One region of the Caloramator mitchellensis genome, then DNA from elsewhere that is predicted to be linked to it. Evidence: a T-box and tRNA genes for the amino acid it is inferred to sense, from the RefSeq annotation. Region 1 holds a T-box; the other holds one or more tRNA genes.
The links. The T-box of region 1 lies ahead of ileS (isoleucine--tRNA ligase). A T-box ahead of a tRNA ligase gene usually reads a tRNA of that ligase, here a tRNA-Ile.

Region 2: it encodes a tRNA-Ile, which carries the amino acid that the T-box ahead of ileS (isoleucine--tRNA ligase) is inferred to sense. The anticodon was not compared.

Annotation. Positions count from the first base shown of each region.
Region 1 covers NZ_LKHP01000008.1:11,045-16,952, forward strand. The annotation lists gene ABG79_RS07595 (hypothetical protein) at 1-134, shown strand, start outside; gene ileS (isoleucine--tRNA ligase) at 266-3,061, opposite strand; T-box leader at 3,107-3,300, opposite strand; gene ABG79_RS07605 (DivIVA domain-containing protein) at 3,358-3,834, opposite strand; gene ABG79_RS07610 (YlmH family RNA-binding protein) at 3,846-4,604, opposite strand; gene ABG79_RS07615 (YggT family protein) at 4,613-4,879, opposite strand; gene ABG79_RS07620 (cell division protein SepF) at 4,900-5,334, opposite strand; gene ABG79_RS07625 (YggS family pyridoxal phosphate-dependent enzyme) at 5,334-5,908, opposite strand, start outside.
Region 2 covers NZ_LKHP01000005.1:112,148-118,055, forward strand. The annotation lists gene ABG79_RS05995 (aminotransferase-like domain-containing protein) at 1-797, shown strand, start outside; gene ABG79_RS06000 (GNAT family N-acetyltransferase) at 888-1,733, opposite strand; gene ABG79_RS06005 (MBL fold metallo-hydrolase) at 1,761-3,155, opposite strand; tRNA gene ABG79_RS06010 (tRNA-Glu) at 3,260-3,334, shown strand; tRNA gene ABG79_RS06015 (tRNA-Ile) at 3,338-3,414, shown strand; tRNA gene ABG79_RS06020 (tRNA-Phe) at 3,426-3,501, shown strand; gene ABG79_RS06025 (CotS family spore coat protein) at 3,515-4,585, opposite strand; gene ABG79_RS06030 (M20 metallopeptidase family protein) at 4,666-5,832, opposite strand; gene ABG79_RS06035 (S66 peptidase family protein) at 5,825-5,908, opposite strand, start outside.

The sequences.
Region 1 (5,908 bases):
GTTTTTACAAAGGCAAAACTGCAACTGAAGGATTTTTAGATATTGCAAACTTTTTATTTTCTTTAATTTTTGCTGTAGCTGCGATTACAAATTTTCTATTTTCTTTATTTTTGGACCATAAATATAAAGTCTAACTTTGCAATTTAAATTGCATAAAACGCCCCATGATTGATTTCGTCAGTATAAGCTCGTTCTTTTAATCGTTTAATTCATAAGTCGAGCTAATTGAAATCATATCATGGGGTATAAATTATTTCACCAAAATTTATAAGCTTCTAACAACAGTTGCACATCTTGAGCATAGAGTTGGGTGTTCAGCATCATTCCCTACTGTTTCGCTGTATATCCAGCATCTTTCGCATTTTTCTCCAGCAGCTTGAGTTACTGAAACTGCAATTTCTTTAATTTCTTCACCCTTATATGCATTTTCAGGTGCTGTTTTCATTCCTTCAATCAGGTTAACCTTTGAAACTATAAATACGGTTTCCAAATAATTTCTAATTTCGTTCAAGAAATTATAAGTTTCACCTTCTGCGTATATATCTACTCGAGCGTTAAGCGAGTGACCTATCACTTTGTTTACTCTTGCTTGTTCGAGGGCCTTTAGAACCTCTGCTCTTATTCTTTGAATATTATCCCATCTGTTCTCAAGTTCCTTATCAACGTATTTTTCTTCTACAGCTGGCCAATCAGCAAGATGAACGCTTACATAATCATTCTTGCTTGACTTAGGCATATACTTCCATATTTCATCTGCTGTGAACGAAAGAACAGGTGCAATCATCTTTACAAGAGCATCAAGTATATCATATAAAACAGTTTGTGCAGCACGTCTTTCTCTTGAAGATGGATTTTCTGTATACAATCTGTCCTTTATAATATCAAGATAGAAATTACTCATATCAACTACACAGAAATTATGAATATCATGATACAAAATATGGAATTCATAATTTTCATAGGCATCAGTAACATCCTTAATTAGATGTTGTAATTTTAGCAATGCCCACTTGTCAAGTTCGTTCATTTCCTCATAATTTACCATGTCCTTGTCAGGATTGAAATCTGAAAGGTTACCTAAAAGAAACCTTGCTGTATTTCTAATCTTTCTATAGACTTCTGAAAGCTGCTTTAAAATATCCTTTGACATTCTAACATCGCTCTTATAGTCTGCTGATGAAACCCAAAGTCTCAATACATCGGCTCCATATTCCTTTATTACATCAAGAGGGTCGATTCCATTGCCCAACGATTTAGACATCTTCTTGCCTTCTCCGTCAACAACCATTCCATGTGTAATTACTGTTTTATACGGAGCTTTTCCCCTTGTCGCTACTGAAGTTAGTAATGAAGACTGGAACCATCCTCTGTATTGGTCGTTTCCTTCAAGATAAAGGTCAGCAGGCCAGGAAAGGTCGCTTCTTGTTTCAAGAACTCCAACATGACTTGAGCCTGAATCAAACCAAACGTCCATAATATCTGTTTCTTTTCTAAAGCTGCTGCTACCACATGAACATTTAACTCCGTCTGGCAGCAATTCGTTTGGACTCATTTCAAACCATGCATTTGAACCTTTAGCTTTAAAAATTTCTGCAACGTGATAAATAATATCCTTGCTTACAAGTTCCTTTCCACAGTCTTCACAATAGAATATTGGAATAGGAACACCCCATGTTCTTTGTCTTGATATACACCAATCGCCGCGGTCAGCAACCATGCTTTCAATTCTGTCTTCTCCCCATTCAGGAATCCAGTTAACTTCCTTTATGGATTCAATTGCTTTATTTCTAAAACCTTCTATTGATGCAAACCATTGTTCAGTCGCTCTGAATATAATTGGATTTTTGCATCTCCAGCAATGAGGGTAGGAGTGGCTTATTTTTTCTTCTGCTAAAAGCATATTGCTTTCTCTTAAATCATGTAAAATTGCTTTATTGCCTTCTTTATAAGTCAAGCCAGCATATTTTCCTGCCTGTTCAGTAAATCTACCTTTTCCATCTACAGGATTCAAGACATCTAATCCATATTTTTGACCAATATAGAAGTCTTCTTCACCGTGTCCAGGTGCAGTGTGAACACATCCAGTTCCCGATTCTAAAGTAACGTGGTCCCCAACTATAATTATTGATTCTCTATCAAAGAATGGATGATGACAAACCTGTCCTTCAAGTTGGTTTCCTTTAAAGGATGCAATTATCTCTTCATTTTCAAGTTTTGCTACCTTCTTTAAAGATTCGAGCAGCTCTTTAGCAACTACATAAACTTCATTATCAAATTTTGCAAGAACGTATTCAAAATCCGGCCCCAAACAAATTGCAAGGTTCGCAGGCAATGTCCAAGTTGTAGTAGTCCAGATTACATAATATATATTATCTAAACTTAATCCTAGATTGCTGAATAATCCTTTATCCTCAAGCAATCTAAATTTAACATATATAGAATTAGAAGTTTCATCTTCATACTCTATTTCCGCTTCAGCAAGCGCAGTCTCACAAGAAGGACACCAATATACTGGTTTTAGTCCTTTATATATATACCCATTTTCAGCCATATCTCCAAATATCTCTATTTGCTTTGCTTCAAACTCTGGTGCAAGAGTTAAATAAGGATTATCCCAGTCACCAATAACGCCAAGTCTCTTAAATTGTTCCTTTTGTTTTTCAACTTGTTCAAGCGCATAATCACGGCACATATTTCTAAATTCGTTTGTTGAAACGTCATGCACCTTTATTCCAAGTTTTTTAAGCGCCTGAAGCTCAATTGGAAGTCCATGAGTATCCCATCCAGGAACATATGGCGCATAATACCCTCTCATTGTCTTATATTTGTTAATCAAATCCTTTAATATTTTATTTAGTGTGTGTCCGAGATGGATATCCCCATTTGCATATGGAGGACCATCATGAAGTATAAATGGAGTATTGTTCTTGTTCTTTTCCAATGCCCTCTTATAAATATTTAATTCGTCCCATTCTTTTTGTATATTTGGTTCTTTCTGTGGTAAATTTGCACGCATAGCAAATTCCGTTTGTGGCAAATTCAAAGTTTTGCTGTAATCCATATTATAACCTCCCTTTTATTTTTCCATAAAAAAAACAGACCTCCCCCATGGGGCGAAGTCTGCTCGCGGTACCACCCAAATTTGTCACTCTAATGAATAACGGCTACGCCGGCTCGGCTTACTTTTTTCAGCCTGCAACTCAAGGGTGATTTTCAATAGCTGGCAATTTATGGGCTTTCACCTTACCCCACTCTCTGTCAAATCCCATACTATTTACTCGTCCCTATCATAGTTTTTAACTAAATTTATTCATTAATATACTACAATATGTAATTCATGTCAATATAAATAATTTATTATTCAAATTTCTCAAGAGTTTCAAGCTGCGCATTTAATAGCCCAGTAAATCGTGATTTAAACATATTAAATTCCTGTTTCAACATTTCAAATTCTTTGTTTATGTTTAATACTTTTTGTTGTGCCTCAGAAACAATGCTATTAGCCTTTTCATTTGCCTGTCTAATTATTTCCTCAGATTTATCCTTAGCATTCTTTAAAATCATTTCAGATTCTTTTCTTGAGTTCTCCTTTGCCTGTTCAGCTGCTGTTTGTGCAAGAACAAGCGTATTCTGTAAAGTTGATTCCATATTTGAATAGTGTTCTATTTTATCATTAAGAGAACTTATCTTTTCCTTTAGAGTTATATTTTCCTTATAGATTCTTTCGTATTCCTCAACTATTTGTTCAAGAAAGTCATCAACCTCATCGATATCATAACCTCTAAATACTTTTTTAAACTCTTTATTCGCAATATCATTTGGTGTAATAGACATTTTTACCCCTCCTAAATTATCTTTTTTGCTTCAACCACAAGCCTTCCGCTTTTAGTTGCGCCTAAACACTCCCCAACTATAAATCTTCCATATCCTTTGATTGATATTGTTGAATTAGGCTCAACTTTCTTATCGGTCTCTTTAATAATCTTAAAATTAACCTTTACATTTTCATTCTTAATAATCTCAGAAGCTTTATTTCTGGATTCTCCTGTAAGCTCAGATATTATTGCATCTAATCTTAACGAAGGAACGTTTAAGCTTAAAGTTTTAAACTTAATCAACTTCTCACGGGCTTCATTCAAACCAATTTTTTTTATTTTGACTGTCGTATGTTTTATTTTTTCCAAATTAAAAATTACATAATCGCTCAATTCTTTTAAAATATATATTTCTGCTCCATCATCGAATACATTAATATCCCCTATCTTTTCTCTCTTAATCCCCAATGAGAGAAGGCTTCCTAAATAATCCCTATGTTCTACTCGTTCAAATTTAAAATTTCCTTCTACCTTTAATACATCTATTGGATATTCAGCGTAATCATTTAATTTAAATAATTTTGCCACAGTTCTTTCAAAATTATCATCGCCATAAAAATTAACATTTACATCATTTTGCCGGCAAAGGGCCAATAAAGCTGCCTTCTCTTCTGGGTTTATAAAATCAGTAAAAACAATTTGATAATTTTTAGCAAGTTCAATCTTATTTATAAAACTAAGATAAATATTTTTATTTATTAAATATCCGTCTACTTTTATTTGTTCCATTTTATCACCTAAAATAATATGTTAACTAAAATTCTTCTTATAAATTCAAGTGCTATATAAGCAAAAATTGGTGAAAAATCAATCATTGTGTTGGGCATTAATTTGAACTGAATACTTCTAAAAGGAGCCATCACAGGCTCAACGATTAAATCAATATATCTGAAAATTTGATTCCTTCTAATTTGTGGGAACCATGATGCAATTACCTGAATAAAAATTAACCATTCAAGCAAATCAATAAAAAGATTGACTGCTCTAAATAACGTGTATATCAAATTTACTCCTCCATTTCATGTTATAAACTAATAAAAGCATTCTTATCTAAATGCTCTCTTAGCTCATTTGTAATTTCAACCGCATCAGGAACGACAAGATATACAGATTTTGCTATTTCTTGTATATCGCCATTTAATGCGTAACAAGCTCCAACAATTATGTCAAGCATTCTCTGCGCTAGAGCGTGTTCAAGACTAACCATGTTTAATATTGCTATTCTCTTTGCTTTAATTGCCTCAATAATATCAATAGTATCTTCCAAATCCTGAGGCTTTTTTAGCAAAACCTTTGGAAATGAAGTTTTTATGCTGACCACTTTATTGTTATTCCTATTATTATGAACCGGCTCAATATCAAGTTCTTCCTCCTGTTCCTCAATTTCAAAATCCTCTTCTTCGCTAAGGCCTAAAACCCCCATTACTTTATTAAAAGGTCTTAATATCTTATTTGACATTATTCTCCCTCCCTCTTATAAATTCTTTTGCCGAATATTCCAGTTCCAATTCTAATTATATTTGCACCTTCTTCAATAGCTATTTCAAAATCGTCGGTCATACCCATTGAGATATATTTTATGTCAAAATTATCATATTTTAAATTTTTTATTTCATCAAAAATTTGTCTCATTCGTCTGAAATATTCTCTAGTTTTATCTGAATCAATATTTAGCGGAGGAATTGTCATAATTCCAGATACTATTAAATTTTTATATTTAGTTAATTCTTCCATAAAACTATATATTTCCTCTTCATATATCCCAGATTTTGAGTCCTCTTTACCTATATTTATTTCAATTAATACTCTCATCTTAATTTGATTTTTTTCCGCTCTTTTGTCGATTTCTTTAGCAAGTTCAATTGAATCAAGTGAATGAATCATATCAACTTTGTCGATAATATATTTTACCTTATTCTTCTGCAAGTGACCTATGAAATGCCATTTTACATCGTCGATAAGTGGATACTTTTGGATTAATTCCTGAGCCTTATTTTCTCCAAAAATATTTATACCACACTCCTTAGCCTTTA
Region 2 (5,908 bases), on a different contig from region 1:
ATGCTTTTAGAGCATATATGCCAAAGTTTGTTGAGATTCCTATGGATGATGACGGAATGATAGTAGAGGAACTTGAAAAAGCCATTGAAAAATATCCAAATGCTAAATTTATTTATACAATACCAGACTTTCAAAACCCAACAGGCAAAACTTTAAGCTATGAGAGAAGAGTAAAAATGCTACAACTTGCCGAAAAATATAATATTCCAATAGTTGAAGACAATCCTTATGGGGAACTTAGATTTGAAGGAGAACATATTCCTACTATAAAAAGCATGGATAAGAATGGACTTGTAATTTATCTTGGAACATTCTCTAAAACATTCTGTCCTGGTTTAAGATTGGGTTGGATTTGTGCTGAAATTGAGATGTTAAATAAGTTTATTATCGTTAAGCAAGGAGCCGATTTGCAATCAAGCTCTATATCGCAAAGAGAAGCAGCCTTCTTTATGACAACATATAGTCTTGAAGAACATATTGAAAAAATAAAAGCTATTTACAGAAAACGTAGAGATTTGATGATTGAAATGATAAAAAGTGAATTCCCTGAAGAAGTTAAATATACCTATCCTCATGGTGGATTGTTTACATGGGTTTCACTTAGAGAAGATATTGACACTGCAGAACTTCTAAAGACTGCTCTTTTGGAAAAAGTAGCTTTTGTTCCAGGCGGTTCCTTCTTCCCTAATGGAGGACATCCAAACCATTTTAGACTTAATTTTTCTAATATGACCGAAGAAAAAATTGTTGAAGGCATGAAACGTTTAGGAAAAGTTTTAAAAGAAGTTTATAGATAAAAACTTTTCGGAAAGCATTTAAGTTGTAAAAGGCACCATGATGTGAGCCTAAAATTCATGCATGGTGCCTAATTTCGTTTTAATAGATTGTTAAAAAATTTTAATTGTTGCAACATTGATCAGTTCCTCAAAACCTAAATCCTCATAAAGTTTAATAGCTTTAAGATTATAATTATCAACCTTTAAATACAATGTTTCCACACCGTAATTCTTTGCATTTTTTAGTATTTCACTTAAAAAAAGCTTTGCATAGCCCTTCCCTCTAAATTCCTCTAATATACCAAAATTAATTAAAAAATATCCTTCATTATTAATTACAATTTGTCCATAACCTATATATTTATCCTGATATTTCAAAAAGAAACATAAATCTTTCAAAAATTCTTTCTTTTTTTCTTCCGCAATTACTTCGCTTACAGTAAGCACTTTTCGGTTAATTAAATTACCAAAAATTTTATTTTGAAGTTCTACTCTCAAGCTTTCCTGCTCTGTTATTTTCATTCTTTCAACTGATAAATTTTCAATATTAGAATTTATAAAATTCAAATTACTTATATTATTAACCATTATTTTATAATTCTTGATAATGGCAAGTTGATTTTCTATTCCCAAAGAATTTATTAAGTCAAATCCATAATAAACGAAAGGAAAATCATACCCTTTAAAGTTAGATACGAGAAGCTTATAAATATCATTAAAATCTATTTTTATATTCACTGTTGGGACAAAATATACTTCTCTTTTTATAAAATTACATATAATCAATCCGACTACTCTTTCTCGCCTTTTTATTTTATAAATGTTTTTTGTAATAAAATATGAAAAAATATTGTCATTAAAATTACTATAATATTCAAAGCTCTTTCTGTTATGTTTTTTTAATAATTTTAATATCATATAATAATCCCTTATTCTAGCTACTTCAAGCGAAAGCATAGCTGCTCCTTTCAAATTATTAATGAATTAAAGTATAATTTCTTCCATAAAATCAGGGATATAACAGCTTACATTCGAAATTGATTCAAATACTTTTTTTAAATTAAAACTTGCCTCCACTTCTCCATGAGTTATAAAGACTCTTTTTCCTACTCCATTTTTAATATTTTTAAACCAATTTACTAATCCATTTAAATCAGCATGGCCTGAAAGTCCAGGCATATTTATAACTTCTGCATTTACTGCAATTTCTTCTCCAAATATTTTTACTTTCTTGGCGCCATCTAAAATTCTTCTTCCCAATGTTCCTTCTGCTTGGTATCCTACGAATAAGATTGTAGAATTTTTTTTCCAAAGGTTGTATTTTAAATGATGCTTAATTCTTCCAGCTTCACACATACCACTTGATGATATAATAACAACCCCATTTTTTTTATTTAACTCCATCGACTCTTCCTTAGTCTTCACATAGTGCAAATTTTTAAAGTCTAGCACATCAATATCAAGAGCTAAATTCTTTAGTGCATCCTCATCATAACATTCTTTATGTCTTTCAAAAACTCCAGTTGCCTCTTCAGCAAGAGGTGAATCAAGATATATTTCAATTTCAGACATCCTTTTTATTTTTTCAATATCGACGTAATGATTTAAAATATATAGTAATTCCTGTGTTCTTCCGACAGCAAAGGAAGGAATAACTACATTGCCGCCCTTTGAAGTAGTCTTTTCAATTATATCATATAAATTTAATGCCTCATCTAACGATGGATGTAATCTATTGCCATAAGTAGATTCGATAATCAAGTAATCAGCATAATCAACAAACTCATAGTCCTTAATTATTGGTATATTAGTATTGCCTAGGTCTCCGGAAAATACAATTTTCTTATTTTGACCATCGTCTAGAATATTAATTTCTATTATTGACGAGCCTAAAAGATGTCCTGCATCTTTAAAATTCACGCTTATATTTTTATCAACCTGTATTGTATAATTATATGGAACTGAAGTTACAAAATCTTTTACCCTATCTCCATCCTGTGCAGTATATAGTGGCTCAATTGGAGGTAGTCCTTTGCGTTGCCTTTTTTTGTTCTCTGAAATAGCATCCATCTCTTGAATATGTCCGCTATCCACAAGCATAATCTTTAGTAAATCTGCAGTAGCAGTTGTGCAAAAAATAGAGCCCTTAAATCCCTGTTTTACTAGCAATGGCAATCTTCCTGTATGGTCTATATGAGCATGAGTAATTAAAATAAAATCAATATCGGATGGATTAAAAACAAAATCATTAACATTCAACTTAGCGTCCTTTCCTTGAAACATACCGCAATCTACTAAAAATTTTCTCTTAGAAGTTTCAATGTAATAACATGACCCAGTAACAGCTCTTGTAGCGCCTAAAAATCTTATTTTAATCATAATTTCCCCCTAAAATTTTAAAAAAGTGTTGACATGTATTAAATATCATGATATATTATTACATGTCGGGTTTGAGAATGCTTAATTAGATTTTAACCCATTATGGCCCCTTGGTCAAGTGGTTAAGACATCGCCCTTTCACGGCGGTAACAGGGGTTCGAATCCCCTAGGGGTCACCACTAGGGCCTTTAGCTCAGCTGGCTAGAGCAACCGGCTCATAACCGGTCGGTCCGGGGTTCGAGTCCCTGAAGGCCCACCAAAATAAAATATGGCCAGATAGCTCAGTAGGTAGAGCAGGGGACTGAAAATCCCCGTGTCGCTGGTTCGATTCCGGCTCTGGCCACCAAAAACAAGACAGTTTAACTGTCTTGTTTTTTTTCTACAAAATAATTTTTGAATTTATCAAAAAACTCTTCTCTCTTATCCTTTAACCTAATTTCTTTTTCAAGCTTTTTATTATATTTTTCTTCACTCCACTCCTTATGTTTAAAGTATCTTTTCCTTCCTATTTTCCAAAATCTATGAGGAATCATTAAAAAGCCCAGCATTATCTCATACTCTTCATCTTCAATATGCCTATTTTTCTCATAGAATCTTATTAATTTTTCTGTTATTCCAAAGTCCCAATAAAATAAGCTCTTATTCAATGTTCTTCTTAAAAATTTTGCAAGATCATAAATAGGGATATCATAAACTATACTGTCTAAATCGATTAAGTATAACTTATCATTTTTGTCTATTAGTAAATTCTGATAATAAAAACTGTCATGACAAATAAATTTTTGTTCTCTAGCTTTGTCACAAACTTTAGTATAAGCTGTTGATTTAAATTTCTCCAAAGCCTTGTTTGCAATGTTTAAATAGTAATCAACCATATCAAAATATTTGATGTCAAAGGAAGTTTTAACTCTTTTTTGAAGTATTATTTTCTTAAATAATTTTAAATCTTCTATCATTAAATTCAGTTTTTTTTGCCATTTATTATAGTTGCTATTTATTTTTACTTTTGATAAATAAAAACCTTTTGCTTTTTGATGAAAGTCTGCAAGAAGCTCTAATGATGATTTAAGCTCGTCAAAATTTTCAAAGTTACATTCTCTCCCATCTATCCAACTCGTTAAGTAATAATATCTTCCGTGCTCTTTTATGCATTCCAAATCAGATTTTGTTTTGTAATACTCTGCTATTCCGTTAAATCCGTTTTCCTGAAGATGTTTAGTTAAGTAAAATCCTATGATTGCCTTTTTGTCGTTATGTTTAAATTCTTTTAAGCAATATTTTCCTTTATCCGTAGTTATTCGATAAACGCTTCTTACTTTTTCAATTTCCGTCGGAACTAAATTATAATGATTTTTTAGTATCTTGGATATTTTTGTAAATTCTTTTTCATTAAGATAAGTATTCTTCTTAATAATTCTTGTTTTATGCATATTTATCACATATATATTGATTTATTAAAGTATACTCTATATTTTAGTGATTTATGATAACGTTATCATTTATGATAATATTATTTATGACTATTGAGATAATTAAATGCACACATGGTTTGTGTAGCACTACCTAGAGCAAGGCAATCTTCATCAATATCAAAATAGCTTCCATGTGCAGGGTGAACTATACCTTTCTCAACATTGCGACAACCCAACTTATAATAAAGCCCTGGAACTAATTTTGTATAGTATGCAAAATCCTCCACACCCATTCCAGGTTTTTGTATCTCAATCAATTTGATTTCGTTTATATCACCTACAAATTTTATAAAATCATTAAATAATATATCATCGTTTGAAAATGATGGATAGCTTTCGAATATATCAACCTCAGCAATACCCCTATAAATTCGTGAAGTATCTATAACTACTTCTTTAAATCTACTTAAAACAAATTGCCTTAAATCATCTCCTACAGTTCTAATAATACCTTCTATATCGACATTTCTTGCTACAGCATTAGCTGCAGTTCCACCATGAATTTTACCAACTGTAATGACAGCACTGTCTGCAGCAGCAACTTCTCTCGATATAATGCCTTGTATTCCATCTATTACTTTAGCAGCAATATATATGCTGTCTATTCCATCATGGGGATAAGCGCCATGAGCGCCTTTTCCAAAAATTGATATTTTAAATGGATTCGAAGCTGCTGCTACCAATCCTTTTTTTACCCCAATAACTCCCGTATCGAGCGTTTCATCAACATGAAGTGCATATATTGCCCTAACGTTGTCAAGTGCACCAAAATTTATCATATCTTTAGCTCCACCATCTGTCTCTTCAGCTGGTTGAAATATAAGCCTAACCTTTCCATTTAATTTGGATTCATATTTTTTTAAAATTATTGCTGCACCTATTTGAATAGCTGTATGTGCGTCATGTCCGCAGGCATGCATTAATCCTTTTTTAATAGAACTATACGGCTTATCCTTTAAATCTTCAATTTCAAGAGCATCCATATCTGCCCTTAATGCAACAATTTTATCTGATTTTCCAATTTCAGCAATAATGCCACAATTATCATACCTTTTATAATCGATGCTATATTGTTTTAAATATTTTTCGACCAACGAAGCCGTATATTTTAAGTTTCTATCTATCTCTGGATTCTTATGTAGTTCCCTTCTTATTTCAACTAAAATGTCTTTAATTGCATTAGCCTCATATAAAAAATTAATCATTAGTAACACCCTCCTCCATAAACATTAGCCTATCATCTTTTATCATTGCCTTAATACCAATTGGAATGGTAATTCT